Regions from separate parts of the Nocardiopsis sp. NPDC006938 genome, predicted to be linked through region 1. Evidence: riboswitches for the same ligand, from Rfam matches in the RefSeq annotation. Region 1 holds a riboswitch; the other holds the start of a gene.
The links. Region 1 has a riboswitch for S-adenosylmethionine ahead of thrC (threonine synthase). Riboswitches for the same ligand answer to the same signal wherever they lie in the genome.

Region 1 (7,415 bases):
TTCGTCCAGGAAGAGCAGATCTGGGTGGTGGACCAGGCCCATGGCGATGTCGAGTCGGCGCCGTTGACCGCCGGAGAGGTTGGCGACCTCGCGCCCGGCGGCGGGGGTGAGGTCGAGCATCTCCAGCAGGGCGTCCGAGCGACGTCCCGCGGCGCGGCGGTCCAGGCCGTACAGGAGGCCCTGGGTGCGGAGGTCGTCGCGGACCCGCTGGTCCTCCCCGGCGCCGTGGCCCTGCCCGACGAACCCGATCCGGCGGCGCACCTCGGCGGGTTCGGCGCGCACGTCGCGCCCGGCGACGGTGGCGCTCCCGGACGTGGGTTCGAGAAGCGTGGTGAGCATGCGCAGGGTGGTGGATTTACCCGCGCCGTTGGGTCCGAGGAGCGCGACGGCCTCCCCCTCGGCCACCTCGATGTCGACGCCGCGCACGGCTTCGACGGTCTCCTTGCCGATCCGGAAGTGCCGGGTCAGCTCCTGTGTGCGGATCATCGAGCCCTCCGTATTAAAACTTGAATACGGGGACATGATGCACCACACCGAAGGGATGTTCAAGTTTGAATACGTGGGCGTGGGTCCCAGAAGGGGACCCGGTGCGGGGCAGCGCCGCGGCGGGCGAGGGTCTCGGGCAGCTCAGACCGGGAGCGGTCCCGGCTGCCGGGGACCGTCGTCAGGTCCGTCGTCGGCCATGACGTACCTCCCCGTCTCAAGGGAGGAGATCAGCTGCCGGGTCCATGCCGTGCCCGAGTCGAGCGAGTACGACCAGAACCGGAACAGCTCGCGCACGTGTGGGGGCTTGCCCCACTCGGAGTCGGGCAGGTCCATCGACGCGCGCAGCTCGGCCTCGTCCTCCTCCAACCGTGCCAACCTCTGCCGCAACAGGCCGATCGCCTCAGCGCGGGTCAGCGCGATCATCAGGGTGACACCGGCGCACAGCAGGGCCTCGTCCTCGGTCGAACTCAGCGCCTTGCGCAGGAGCCGGTGGAACTCGGCCTCACCGTCCTCGGTGACCTCGTAGGAGGTCCGGCCGGACGCCTCCCCCTCGGCCACGAACTCACGGAGCTTGCCCTGTTCGGAGAGTTTGCGCAGAGCGTGGTAGAGGGACCCCCACTTCACGTTGGCCCACTCCTCGACACCCCACCCCATGAGTTCACGGCCCACCCGGTACCCGTGCGCCCGCCCGTGAATGCGCACCACACCGAGCACCAACAACCGCGTCGCCGACATCGCCACCCTCATCCCCGGAAGAGTCCTCCTCCCAGGTTACGAGGGGACGGGCACACGGACGGGGCGGGCGCCCTCCGGCGCCCGCCCCGTCCGTGTGGTGCCTCGGGGTCAGCAGCCCCCGGCGACGGCCGGGATGATCGAGATCTGCTGGCCGTCCCGGACCTCGGTCTGGAGGCCCTGGTCGAAGCGGACGTCCTCGTCACCGACGTAGACGTTGACGAAGCGGCGGACCTTGCCGTTGTCGTCGAGCACGCGGGCGCGGATGCCCGGGTGGTTGGCCTCCAGGTCGTCGAGGACCTCGGCCAGGGTGCCGCCCTCGGCGGTCACCTCCGACACGTCGTTGGTGTAGGTGCGCAGGATGGTGGGCACGCGGACGCTGACGCTCATGGTGTTCGTACTCCTGGGACGTGGGTGCTGCGCGGGGTGGTGGGTGCGGGCGCGGGCCCGGGGATCAGGCCAGGCCCTCGGCCTTGAAGGCCTCCAGGGACGGCTTGATCGTGGCGGTGACGCCCGAGTCGACGGCGTTGAGGGTCTTGAGCCCGTCACCCGTGTTGACGATGACCGTCTCCGCCTCGGGGTCGAGCGTGCCCTCGCGCACCAGCTTGCGCAGGACTCCGGTGGTCACGCCGCCTGCGGTCTCCGCGAAGATGCCCTCCGTGCGGGCCAGCAGCTTGATGGCGTCGACGATCTCGTCGTCGCCGACGTGCTCGATCGAACCGCCGGTGCGGGTGGCGATGTCCAGCACGTACGGGCCGTCGGCGGGGTTGCCGATCGCCAGCGACTTGGCGATCGTGTCCGGCTTGACCGGCTGGATGACGTCGTGCCCCTCGGCCCACGCGCGGGCGACCGGCGAGCAACCGGTGGCCTGCGCCCCGAACACCTTGTACGGGCGGTCCTCGACCAGGCCGACCCGGATCAGCTCCTGGAAGCCCTTGTCGATCTTGGTGAGCTGGGAGCCGGACGCGATCGGGATGACGATCTGCTCGGGCAGGCGCCAGCCGAGCTGCTCGGCGATCTCGTAGGCCAGCGTCTTGGAGCCCTCGGCGTAGTAGGGCCGCAGGTTGACGTTGGTGAAGCCCCAGCTCTCCCCGGCCTCGTCGCCGATGAGCTCGGAGCAGAAGCGGTTGACGTCGTCGTAGTTGCCGTCGATGGCCACGACCTTCCCGCCGTACACGGCGGCCATCACGACCTTGCCCTCCTCCAGACCGGCGGGGATGAACACGCACGAGTCGAACCCGGCGCGCGCGGCGGCGGCGCCCACCGCACCGGCGAGGTTGCCGGTGGAGGAGCACGAGAGCGTGGTGAAGCCGAAGGTGCGGGCGGCCTCGACGGCGATCGCGACGACCCGGTCCTTGAAGGAGTGCGTGGGGTTGGCCGAGTCGTCCTTGACGTACAGGGAGCGCAGGCCGAGTTCGGCGGCGAGGCGGTCGGCCCTGACGAGGGGGGTGAGGCCGGGGTTCATGTTGGGCAGGTCGGCCACGTTGTCGGGGACCGGGAGGAGGGAGCGGTAGCGCCAGATGTTCTTGGGGCCGCTCTCGATCTGCTCGCGGGTGACGGTCCCGAAGTCGTAGGCGATCTCCAGGGGGCCGAAGCAGAACTGGCAGGCGAAGATCGGCGAGAGTTCGTAGCGCTCCCCGCACTCCCGACAGGACAGCGCGGTTCCCGGGCCGAAGGCGCGGACGGAGGTGGGTTCGGCGGCGGCAATCGCCATGGCGAGGCGTCTCCCCTCATCTTTCCTGGTGGCCACCTTGACCCCAGGCCGGAGTTGGCACCTGTCTCGACGGGACGCGGTGATCGCGGTTCCACATGTCGAGATGGTTGCCGGGGCTTCGCAGGGCCGGTCCCTCCACCCCTCTGGATGAGCAATATGAAGTTGTGGCGGTTCTCCTTCGAGAACGCACCGTCACTGTAACCGAGGATGCGACCCGTTTTCCACGCCGGGTGATCCGGATTACACAACTCCTCCCACATGGTGAGACGGAAGTGTCCGCCAGGGGCGGGAAGCCGGTGCGTTCCGGGGGTGCGAACGGCGGCTCCTCCACGGGTGTGACGGTGTCCACCGTTGCCCCCGAGGGGGTTTGGGGTCACCGGCTCCAGGCGAGACCTAGGGGGAGCGTGAACCACGACCCATCCTTCGTCGAGAGGACGACCAGTGGACAAGGCCGAGATCCTCATCGCCTCCAACAGGGGGCCGGTCTCCTTCTCCACCGCCGACGACGGCTCCCTGGAGCACCGTCGGGGCGGGGGCGGCCTGGTCTCGGGAATGATCTCCGTGGCCTCCGAGATCGACGGGCTCTGGGTGTGCGCCGCCCTGTCCGACGCCGACCGCCGGGCGGCCGCCGAGGCACCCGGGGCCCGACTGGACCGCGCGCACGACCTCGACGGCATGCGCGTCCACATGCTGGAACTCCCTGAGACGACCTTCTCCGGCGCCTACACCGGGGTGGCCAACTCGACCCTGTGGTTCGTGCAGCACCTGCTCTACGACACCCCGAACTCGCCCTCCTTCGGCTCGGAGTTCCGACGCCTGTGGGAGGACTACACCGCCTACAACAACGCCTTCGCCGAGGCCCTCGTGGGCGGCGCCGCCGAGAACGCGCGCGTGGCCGTGCAGGACTACCACCTGGCGCTGGTGCCGCGCATCCTGCGGGCACGCCGCCCCGACCTGCGCATCGCGCACTTCTCGCACACGCCCTGGGCCCCGCCGGAGTACTTCCGCATGCTGCCCGACCAGGTGGCCCGGGAACTGCTGGAGGGGATGCTCGGCGCCGACCGGCTGGGGTTCCACAGCCCGCGGTGGGCGAACGCGTTCCTGCGCTGCTGCGCCGAGGTCCTGCGCGCCGACGTCGACCTCGAACGGGGCACCGTGGAGCACGGCGGCCGGGTCGTCCAGGTGGGCGTGCACGCGCTGGGCGCCGACGAGACCGGCCTGCGGGAGAGCGCGTCCGATCCCGCCGTGGCCGACCGCAGGCGGACTCTGGGCGAGGCGGTGGGCGACACCCGGCTCATCGTCCGGGTCGACCGCACCGAGCTCTCCAAGAACATCGTGCGCGGGTTGGAGGCGTACCGCGAGCTGCTCACGGCGCACCCGGAGTGGCGCGGCCGCGTCACCCACCTGGCCTTCGCCTACCCCAGCCGGGGCGACGTACCCGAGTACCGGGAGTACACCGACGCGGTGCTGCGGACCGCGAGGGAGATCAACGAGGAGTTCGCGACGCCGGAGTGGACCCCGCTGGTGCTGGAGGTCAACGACGACTACCCGCGATCGCTGGCGTCGTTCCAGATCGCGGACGTGCTCCTGGTGAACCCGATCCGGGACGGCATGAACCTGGTCGCCAAGGAGGGCCCGGTCCTGTCCGAGCGGGACTCGGTCCTGGTGCTCTCACGTGAGGCGGGCGCGGCGGACGAGCTGGGTGCGGACGCCCTGCTGGTCAACCCCTACGACACGGTGGAGACCGCGGAGGCGCTGCACCGGGCGCTGTCGATGCCCGCTCCGGAACGCAAGGAGCGCCGGGAGCGGCTGGCCGAGGCGGCCGTGGCGCTGCCTCCGCGCCGGTGGTTCCAGGAGCAGCTGCGGTCCCTGCGCGTGGGCGGCGCCTGAGCAGGCGGGGACGCCGGGGGCACCCGTGCCCGGGACGGGACGACGCGCCCTGACGGAACCGGGCCGGGCCCCGAAGCGGATCGGTGCCCGGCACCGCCCCGGTGGGTTCAGGACCGGTCGGGCGGTGGTCATCGGTCAGGACGTGGTCGCGGGGGACGGGCCGCCGGTCGGCGCGCCGTGTCCACGCCGTCCGGCGGTGTCGGGTCGGCACCGCCGGGGCTCACGCGGGCGCGCCCGGGGCGGGTCTCAGCCCTGGCCCGGGGTTCGCGCGCGCCATGCCTCGGCCTCGGCCAGGAGCTCCGTGACGATGTCGGACTTGGCGTCGGCGTAGTCCTGGATGCGCTTCCAGGTGAGCTCGGACAGCTCGCGTTTGACGGCGGTGTAGCGTTCGCGCGCCCCGGCGTCCGCCGCGAGGTAGTCGCGGAAGAGCCGCATCCGGTCGACCTCCTCGCACCCCGCGCCGAACACGTGGAGGTTGAGGTTGACGTTGGGCCCCTTGAGCACCCGGTGCTCGAACCAGTCGGGTTCCGCGATGACCAGCGCGTACCCGACCCTCTCCAGGTCGGGGAGGTAGGCGGACTCGTCGGCGGAGTCGGCGACCGTCATGACCAGGTCCACGCACGGTTTGGCGGCCAGGCCGGGCACCGAGGTGGAGCCGACGTGTTCCAGGGTCAGTACGCGGTCGCCGAGGGCTCCCCGGATGCGGGACTCCTCCTGGCGGAACAGGTAGGGCCACTTCGGGTCGGGGTCGGAGAGGCGCACGCGACCGTTGACCAGATTGCGTGCCATCGGGTCGGACACGACCCGCTTATCTCCTCGGGAGGGCAGAGAGGGCGTTTCGAGGGGCGACATTCCACAAAGCCTTGTCTCCCGTCGCACCCGCGTCAAGGCTTTCCGCGTGCCTTACATATGCACGCGCATTCGTGCGTCACCGAACGTCGGAACGCCCTGACCGAACGCGACGGTCACACCGCGCTGGGCCCGTCCGGAGTGGAGACCACCAGGACGAGTGAGCCCTCCCATTCGGGGAGTTCGCGGAGGTGTCCGTGGCGCGCGTCCCACGTGCCGTCGCGCAGGTCGCGGGTGAGGTGCTCGTGGAAGCGGGCGTGCGCGTCCTCGTCGACGAAGCTCCAGGCGGAGCAGGCCTGGCGGGCACCGGGGTCGAGCAACAGCTCGGGGCGTCCGTAGTAGGCCTCGTTGAACCCGTCCGAGCAGTCGAGCGGGATCGGCACGCGGGTGACCGTGGTCGTCCCGCCCAGCCCCTCCGCGAGGGCCGACGGCGCCGGGTAGCGCCGGGCCTCGGTGTCCAGGACCTCGGGGCAGTAGTCGTACAGCCAGAAGTCGCGCACCAGGGCCGGATCGCAGGTCAGCACCGCCACGGGCCCGGTGGTGACCCGGCGGACCTCGGCGAGTCCGCGGGCCGTGTCGGACCACTGGTGGACGCTGAAGGTGGTCATGGCGGCGTCGAAGGAGCCGTCGGGGAAGGGAAGCGACTCCGCGGTGCCGTCGACCGCCGGGGCCAGGTGCGCGGGGCGTCTGGCGCGCATGCTGGACGAGGGCTCCACCGGCGTGACGTCGAGGGCGGAGGGTTCGTAGGACCCGGCCCCGGCACCGACGTTGAGCACCGTCCGGGCACCGCCCAGGGCCGCGTGCACCAGCGCGGCGATCCTCGGTTCCGGTTGACGGTGGTCCGTGTACGTGCGGGAGATGACCCCGTAGTCCGCGTCGCCCGCGCTACCGTCGTGTGTTCGGACCATGGTGGCTCCCGCCGTCGAGGTGTGTGCCGAGTCAGGGTGTGTACCGGAACGAGGCGCCCGCCGACCCGGGGACTCGACTCGAGTCCCCCGGGGGGCGGGGTGGTTCCGCACGCACCCTAACCAACGAGAAGCCGTGGCGTCACGGGACTTTCGCCCGGTCTGCCACGGCCCTCCCCCACGGGTCCGGCGCCTCACCACGGGGCCGCGACGGCCCGGCGGAGGTCTCGACGGCTACGTCTTGCGGCGGCGCCCGCCCTTCTTCCTCCGGGAGGGGCGCTCCTCCGCCTTGGCCTGTTCGGCCCGCTCGGCCGCGAGGCGCTGGTCCTCCTCGCGCCGTTCGGCCTCCACCCCGTAGGGGTCCTTGGTGCTCCGGCGCACCCACAGCACCAGCAGGATGACGATCAGCGCCAGTACCACGCCGACGAGCGCGAACCACATCCACACCGGGACGGTCGGTGAGTCGTCCTGCACCAGGTCGTCGTCGACGAGCGGAATGTCCTGGGCCTCGCCGGAGGCCTGTTCGACGGCGGCGGGCAGGTAGAGGGAGGACAGTCCCTCGGTCCCCTGCTGCGCCCCCTCCACCAGCGCGGCGCGGAGCTGCTCGGAGCCGAGCTGCGGGTACTCGGAGTTGAGCAGGGCCGCCGCGCCCGCGGCCACCGCCGCCGCGTAGGGCGTTCCGGTCACGTCGACCTGGCCCATGTCGGGCCCGGCGGTGGACAGCTCCGCGCCGGGCGCGAGGAGCCCGATCGCCGAGGCGGGCGGGGAGTCGGGCAGGAGCGTCCCCTCCTCGGTCACACCGCCCACCGCGAGGACGTTGGGGTCGTCCTCGCCGCCCG
Region 2 (7,415 bases), on a different contig from region 1:
GCTGTCCAAGTGTTGTACGCCGGTGCCCGGCGACGAGATCGTCGGGTTCGTGACCCGGGGCAACGGGGTCTCGGTGCACCGCGCTGACTGCGTCAACGCCGCCAGCCTGGACCGCGAGCGCATGGTGGACGTGGAGTGGCGTCCCACCGAGGACTCCATGTTCCTGGTGGCGCTGCACGTGGAGGCCCTGGACCGCTCTCGGCTGCTGTCCGACATCACCCGGGTGCTCTCCGACCAGCACGTCAACATCCTGTCCGCGACGGTGCAGACCAGCCGGGACCGGGTGGCGCAGAGCCGCTTCACCTTCGAGATGGCCGACCCCACCCACCTGGGCAGCGTGCTGCGCGCGGTGCGCGGAGTGGACGGGGTCTACGACGTCTTCCGCGTCCGCAACTGACCGGCCTCCCCGAGCGGGCCGACCGGGCCCGAAAACCGGTGGATGCGGTGCGGTTCCCGGCGCTAGCGTGTGCGCCTGGCACCGCACCGACGGAAGGCAGCCCCCCATCATGCTCGACATCCGCCCGTTCCTGTCCCGGGACGCGCGTCCCCTGGAGGAGCTGGCCCGGCGCCTGTGGCCCGCGGCCCCGCACCCGGGCGGGCTCGGCTGGCAGCTGGCCATCGAGGACTTCACCGCCGACAACACCATCGTGGCCGAACGCGACGGCGCTCTGGCCGGTTGGGCCGTCGTCGAGGGCCCCAACGTCCTTCAGCGCCTGGCGACGATCTCGCTCGTGGGCGCCTCCGACGACCCCGGCGCCGGGGCCGCCCTGCTGGAGCGCGTCCTGGAGCGGACCGGCGACGCCGCCCTGGAGCTCCTGGTGTTCGAGGGCGACCCCGTGCTCCGCGACCTGGCCGAGGCCGCCGGGTTCACCCTCGGCGACGCCAACGTCTTCGGCGAGTGGATGGGCCGCGCCGCCACAGAGGAGGAGATCCGCCTGCCCGACGGCTACCTGATCCGCCCCGTGCGCGAGGGCGAGGAGGACGCCCGGGTGGAGTGCCACCGCGCCGCCTGGAAGCCCTCCGACCTGCCCTGGCCCGGACGCGAGTTCGACCCCGCGCTGAACAGCCGGTTCAGCCGCGAACGCTACGACAACACCCGCGCCTCCCTGCTGTACGACCCCGAACTCGACCTGGTAGTGGAGGCCCCGGACGGTTCACTGGCCGCCTGCTGCGTGGTGTGGTGGGACGCCGAGAACCGCTGCTCGGAGATCGAACCCCTCGGGGTGGTGCCCGCGCACCGGCGCCGGGGCCTGGCCGTCGCGCTCGCCCTCACCGCGTGCGCCCTGACCGCCAGGCGCGGCGGGGACCGGGTCTACATCAACACCACCCCCAACGAGTCCTACCCCACCCCGGCCCGGACCTACGCCACCGTCGACTACGCGGTGGCCGACCGGGGCACGGCCCTGACCCGCCCCGCGCGCTGACCCGCGACGGAGCCCCGGCCCCCGACCAGGGGAACCGGGGCTCCGTGCGCCTCACCGGCGCGGGGCTACAGCCGGATCGTCGTGGACCGCACGATCCGAAAGACCGGGTGCCGGTCGGCCTCGGCCTCGAACGCCTCCTCCGGCGCCTCCGGAGGGGCGTCGAAATACGGTCCCACCACCGCGGAACGCGGGTGGTCCAGGTACTCCTTGAGCACCGGCGCCGCCTCGCCCGGGCCCAGCTCCACCACGCTCACCAGCTCGATCCAGCCGCCCTGGCGCAGGGTCGCGAAACCGTCCTTGCGGAGGTTGCGCACCCAGTCGACCTCCCCGTACGGGGAGACCAGGTAGCGGCCGCTCTCACTGTCCAGGACGATGAGCGGGATGGTGCGCAGGAAGCCGGAGGTGCGCCCACGCGTGGTGAGCAGGTGCAGCTCGGGCGGGCAGGCCCCGTACTTGACGAACCCGCTGACGAAGGCGTTGGCGGTGCGCCGCAGTTTCGTCATCTCGAACCGCTTCGTCGGTTCGTTCACCATCTTCGGCAACTCCCTCGTTCGGATGTTCCCATTGTGAGGGTTGCCGGCCGCCGATGGCACCCGGGCGAACCGGCCCGTCCTAGCGGAACGCCGAGACGCCGGTCACGGACTGACCGATGCTCAGCGCGTGGATCTCCTCGGTGCCCTCGTAGGTGGCCACCGTCTCCAGGTTCACCATGTGCCGCATCACGGGGTACTCCAGGGTGATCCCGTTCGCACCGTGGATGCCGCGCGCCGTCCGCGCCACCCGCTGGGCCGCCGCGACGTTGGCGAACTTGCCGAAGCTCACGTGGTTGTGGTGGCAGTTCCCCTCGTCCTTGAGCCGTCCGATCCGCAGCGCCGTCATCCCGGCGTGGTTGACGTCCACGACCATGTCGGCGAGCTTGCGCTGGGTGAGCTGGAACCCGCCGATCGGCCTGCCGAACTGCTCACGCGTGCGCGCGTAGTCCAGGGACGCCTCGTAGCAGGCGCGGGCCGCGCCCGCCACGCCCCACACGATCCCGTAGCGGGCCTCGTTCAGACAGGACAGCGGAGAGCCGAGCCCCCGGGACCCGGGCATGACGGCGTCGGTGGGCAGGCGCACGTCCTCCAGGACCAGCTCGGAGGTGATCGAGGCGCGCAGCGACAGCTTCTTGTGGATGACGTTGGCCGAGAACCCGGGGGTGTCGGTGGGCACCACGAAGCCGCGGATGCCGTCGTCGGTGGCGGCCCACACCACGGCGACGTCGGCGACCGAACCGTTGGTGATCCACATCTTGGTGCCGTTCAGGACCCAGTCGGAGCCGTCGCGGCGGGCCCGGGTGCGCATGGAGCCCGGGTCGGACCCGGAGTCGGGCTCGGTCAGGCCGAAGCAGCCGATGGCGTCACCGGCCGCCATCCTCGGCAGCCACTCGTTCTTCTGCTCCTCCGAACCGAACTTGTGGATCGCGGCCATGGCCAGCGAGCCCTGCACGGACACGAAGCTGCGCAGACCCGAGTCCACCGCCTCCAGCTCCCGGCAGGCCAGGCCGTAGGAGACCGCGCTGGACCCGCCGCACCCGTACCCGTCCAGGTGCATACCGAGCACGCCCAGGTCGCCGAAGGCCTTGGCCAGGCCGCGCGGGTCGGGCAGGGTCCCGGCCTCGAACCAGTCGGCGACCTGCGGCAGGAGTTCCCGGGAGGAGAACTCCCGGACGGCGTCGCGGATGTCGCGCTCGGTGTCGGAGAGTTCGGCGTCCACCGCCAGGAAGTCGAGGGGGTCGGGGGCGGCGGCCTTGCGCTGGGAGTCGCTCATGGTGGGTGTCCCTTCGTGGTGCTGTGTGTACGGGGTCGGTGCCGGGGCGCGGGCCCGGCTCAGCCGACGTCGGTCTGCTGGACGGCGCCGCGTGCGAGCAGCGCCGTGACGTGGTCCGGGTCCAGGCCGAGTTCGGCCAGGACCTGCGTGGAGTGCTGCCCGAGCAGAGGAGGGGCGGTCATGGGGACGGGAGTGCGTTCCATCCGGAAGCCCGCCCGCACCTGTTCCAGGGGGCCCGCGGTGGGGTGCTCCACCGTGCGCAGGACGTCGTCGCCCCTGGCGTCGGCGGTGCGCAGGGCGTCCAGCACGCCCCGGACCCGCCCGGCGGGGACCCCGGCCTCGACCAGGACTCCCATCCAGTGTTCGGCGGGCCGCTCCCGCAGGGTGGCCGACAGCTCCCCGACCAGTTCGTCGCGGTGCGCCACCCGTTGCGGGTTGGTGGCGTACCTGGGGTCCCGCCCCAGGTCGGGGCGGTCGAGAGCGGTGCACAGGCGCTGGTACAGGGCGTCGTTCCCGGCGGCGATCACCACCTCCGCGTCCCGGGTCGGGAACACCTGGTAGGGGACGATGGTCGTGTGAGCGTTGCCGACCCGCGCCGGTTCGGTGCCGGTCACCAGCGCCTGCTGGGCGAGGTTGACCAGGCTGGACAGCGTCGAGTTCACCAGTGAGACGCTGATGTTCTCGCCCCGACCGGTCTGCCGGGCCCTCATGAGCGCGCCGAGGATGCCCACGGCGGCGTTGAGGCCGGTCAGGACGTCGGTGAGCGCCACCCCCACCTTGCTGGCCGGACCGTCGGCGGGGCCGGTGGTCGCCATCAGCCCGCTCTCCGCCTGCACGACGATGTCGAAGCCCGGTCGTGTCGAGGGCTCGTGCTCGGGCCCGAACCCGCTCACCGAGCAGTACACGACCGCCGGGTTGAGGGTGCTGATCCGCTCGTAGCCCAGACCCAGCCGGTCGATCACCCCGGGCCGGAAGTTCTGGATGACCACGTCCGAGGCCGCGCACAGCTCCCGGACGGCGGTCAGGCCCTCGGGGTCCTTCAGGTCCACGGCCAGGCTGCGCTTGTTCCGGTTCACGGACAGGAAGTAGGCGGCCTCACCGGGGGAGTGGTCCGCACGGTGCTCCTCGGTGGGTTCCGCGTAGGGAGGGCCCCAGGAGCGGGTGTCGTCGCCGCGGCCGGGCTGCTCCACCTTGACCACCTCCGCGCCCATGTCCGCGAGGAGCATGGTGGCGTAGGGCCCGGCGAGTACCCGGGACAGGTCGGCGACGCGCACCCCGGCCAGGGGGAGCGGCGCGCCATCCCCGGAGCCGGGGGCGGGCTGGGGGCCGTTCTCGTTCATGGGGGGTCACTCCTCGCCGTCGGGACGGACGGTGCCGTCCGGTTCCACGGAGCCGCCGGGCAGCTGGTCGCCGTCCCGGAGCTGGTAGTAGGTCTCCAGGCAGCGGCGCAGGGCGGTGGTGAGCGCGGCGCCGGACTGGCCCGCGTAGCGCGTCTGGACCCGCCGGACGATCTCCGCGATGTCCTCGGTCACCGAGGCGCCCTCGACCAGGGCGCGGAAGAAGTCCCGGGCCAGGTCGGTCAGCAGGGTGGTGTCCGCGGCCACGATCCGGCCGTCCGCGGAGTCCACCGCGAGCACGACACCGAGCCGCTGGTACTGGGAGTGGCTCGCCACCGAGTCGGGAAGACGGGCGTAGCCGGAGATGAGCACAACCCTGGGGTTGCGGAGAAGCTGCTGAACACGGTCGTCGCCGTACAACGGAAGATGCACCTCTTGTCTGCGGGCACGCGAAAACTCCAACGGACTGGAGTCTCGCGTCTGAAGGGCGGCCGGGGGAAACCGGACACCCGCGACGTGAGGGCAGTTCTCGATCAGTATGGCCCAGCCGGGACCTCCGGTGTCAAGGCGGGGGTGGTCCAGAGCACACGGACACGCGGATGCGCGCCTCGGGAACCCTGTGTTACATTTCGGCACAGGTCACGAGTACCAGCGACAAGCCCCGGCTAGCTGGTCGGCAACCCTCCTTCCGCGGTGGGGTGCCCCGGGTGAGGACCAGGTCCCGACACGACCGTGTCAGACAAGCGCGGACCCCTGAGGAGCGGCCGTCATCGGCCACCCCGTGGGTCCCCCGACCCACGAAGAGGTGCCCCATGACCACCGTCATCCCGTTCGACTCCACCCGCTCCAGCCGTTCCGCCGCTCGCGCGGCGGCCCGTGGCGCCGAGGCCCGCACCGGCTGCTCGATCGTCGCCGCGCAGGACGGGGTCCCCCTGGTCACCGGTGAGCGCGTCGACTACGCCAACTTCGACTACGCCGCCAGCGCCCCCTGCCTGACCAGCGTTGCCGAGGCGCTCGCCACCGCCCTGCCGTACTACGCCAGCGTCCACCGGGGCGCCGGACACCACTCGCAGGTGAGCACCGACGCCTACGAGCGGGCCCGCCGCAGCGTCTCCCGGTTCCTGGGCGTGCGCACCGAGGCCGACGAGCACGGTTCCGCCGACGCCGTCGTGTTCGTGCGCGGTACCACCGACGCGGTCAACCTGCTGGCCCGCGCCGCCCCCGAGGGCTGCACCGTGGTGGTCTTCGCCTCCGAGCACCACGCGAGCCTGCTCCCCTGGGAGCACCCGGCGTCGCGCGCGGGCGAGGTGGTCCGGCTGCCGCTTCCCGCCTCGCCCGAGGCCGCCGTCACCTCGGCCCGAGCCGCGCTCGCCGCGGCCCCCGAGGGTCCCCGGCTGCTGTGCGTCACCGCCGCCTCCAACGTCACCGGCGAGATCTGGCCGGTGGAGGAACTGGTCGAGGCGGCCCACGCCGAGGGGGCCCGTGTGGTCGTGGACGCCGCCCAGTACGTGCCGCACCTGCCCTTCAGCCTCTCCGGAACCGGTGCCGACTACGTGGCGCTGTCCGGACACAAGCTCTACGCGCCCTTCGGCTCGGGCGTGCTCGCGGGTCGCGCCGACTGGTTGGGCGAGGCCGCGCCCTACCTCGCGGGCGGGGGAGCGACCCGCCGGGTGACCGAGCACGACGTGAAGTGGAACGACCTGCCCGCTCGGCACGAGGCGGGCAGCCCCAACGTGCTGGGGGCCGTGGCCCTGGCGGCGGCCTGCGACACCTTCACGACCGAGGCGCTTTCCCTCCAGCACATCCGGGAGGCGGCCCTGCTGGAGAGGCTGCGCGCGGGGCTGGACGAGATCGCGGGCGTGCACGAGCTGTCCCTGTGGGACGCCGAGCACCCCCGGGTCGGCATCGTGTCGTTCGTGGTCGACGGACTGCCCGCCGACCTGCTGGCGGCGGCGCTGTCGGCCGAGTACGGGATCGGGGTACGCGACGGCCTCTTCTGCGCCCACCCGCTCACCACCCACCTGCTCCCCGAGGGCCACGACCAGGCCGTGCGCGCGAGCCTGGGCGTGGGCACCACCGAGGAGCACGTGGACCGGCTGGTCGGGGCGGTCGCCGACCTCGTGGCGCGGGGCCCGCGCTGGGAGTACGCCGACTGCGACGGCCGACTCGCCCCCGTTCCGGACCCCCGCAACGTCCTCTGACGCGTCCGCCCGTGTCCGGTGTGTCGTGAATGAGGTGTTTCGGGACCTCGTACCCAAGGGGCCATGCGACGCATGAACCCACATACGACGCACTAGGCCACATTTCACGCCGGGGTGTGCCGGGGATCACGTTCCCAGGCGGTACTATCGGGCCCTGACGGTGGGGCGCGCCGTCGCCGGACCCGACCGGTCCGCACCGGCACCGCGTCCCGCCTCCCGCGAGCGAACCGGCTGGGGGAGCGTGATCGTGACGGACGTCCGAGGACCCAAGGCAGGGCCCCTCACGGCCGTGTTCCGAACCACCGAGCCCCCGCGCGTGCCCGAGCAGCCCTCCCGGGTGGTCAGCCTCGGCGCGCGCGGCTGCCCACCGCCCGACCCCGCCGAGACGGAACGGGTCCGTCTCCACCAGGCCTTCCTCGGCCGCGTCGTCGACTACCTCTGCGCCGACGCCCGCGTACGCCAGTTCGTCGACTGGGGGTGTCCGGTGCCCGGAACCGCCGAACGGGTCCGCGGTGCCCACGCCGACGCCACCGTCGTCCACCTGGCCCCGACCGGGACCGCCGGTGTCCTGGCCGCCCCCGCGCGCAACAGCGCCGTCCTGGCAGGGGAGACCACCGGCGGGGCCGACGCCGCGCTCCGGCGCCTGC

Region 2: it holds a riboswitch for S-adenosylmethionine, as region 1 does, so the genes downstream of both, ACFYL4_RS00680 (aminotransferase class V-fold PLP-dependent enzyme) here and thrC (threonine synthase) in region 1, are expected to answer to the same signal.

The regions. Positions count from the first base shown of each region.
Region 1 covers NZ_JBIAGA010000003.1:312,547-319,961, reverse strand. The annotation lists gene ACFYL4_RS06925 (ATP-binding cassette domain-containing protein) at 1-486, opposite strand, end outside; gene ACFYL4_RS06920 (PadR family transcriptional regulator) at 628-1,233, opposite strand; gene ACFYL4_RS06915 (ubiquitin-like small modifier protein 1) at 1,330-1,608, opposite strand; gene thrC (threonine synthase) at 1,673-2,932, opposite strand; SAM riboswitch class I at 2,946-3,086, opposite strand; gene ACFYL4_RS06905 (trehalose-6-phosphate synthase) at 3,374-4,822, shown strand; gene ACFYL4_RS06900 (GrpB family protein) at 5,069-5,674, opposite strand; gene ACFYL4_RS06895 (class I SAM-dependent methyltransferase) at 5,788-6,579, opposite strand; gene ACFYL4_RS06890 (S8 family serine peptidase) at 6,811-7,415, opposite strand, start outside.
Region 2 covers NZ_JBIAGA010000001.1:149,042-156,456, reverse strand. The annotation lists gene ACFYL4_RS00710 (RelA/SpoT family protein) at 1-397, shown strand, start outside; gene ACFYL4_RS00705 (GNAT family N-acetyltransferase) at 507-1,424, shown strand; gene ACFYL4_RS00700 (nitroreductase/quinone reductase family protein) at 1,490-1,957, opposite strand; gene ACFYL4_RS00695 (acyl-CoA dehydrogenase family protein) at 2,037-3,230, opposite strand; gene ACFYL4_RS00690 (CaiB/BaiF CoA transferase family protein) at 3,290-4,570, opposite strand; gene ACFYL4_RS00685 (DUF3870 domain-containing protein) at 4,577-4,987, opposite strand; SAM riboswitch class IV at 5,205-5,319, shown strand; gene ACFYL4_RS00680 (aminotransferase class V-fold PLP-dependent enzyme) at 5,380-6,768, shown strand; gene ACFYL4_RS00675 (SAM-dependent methyltransferase) at 7,058-7,415, shown strand, end outside.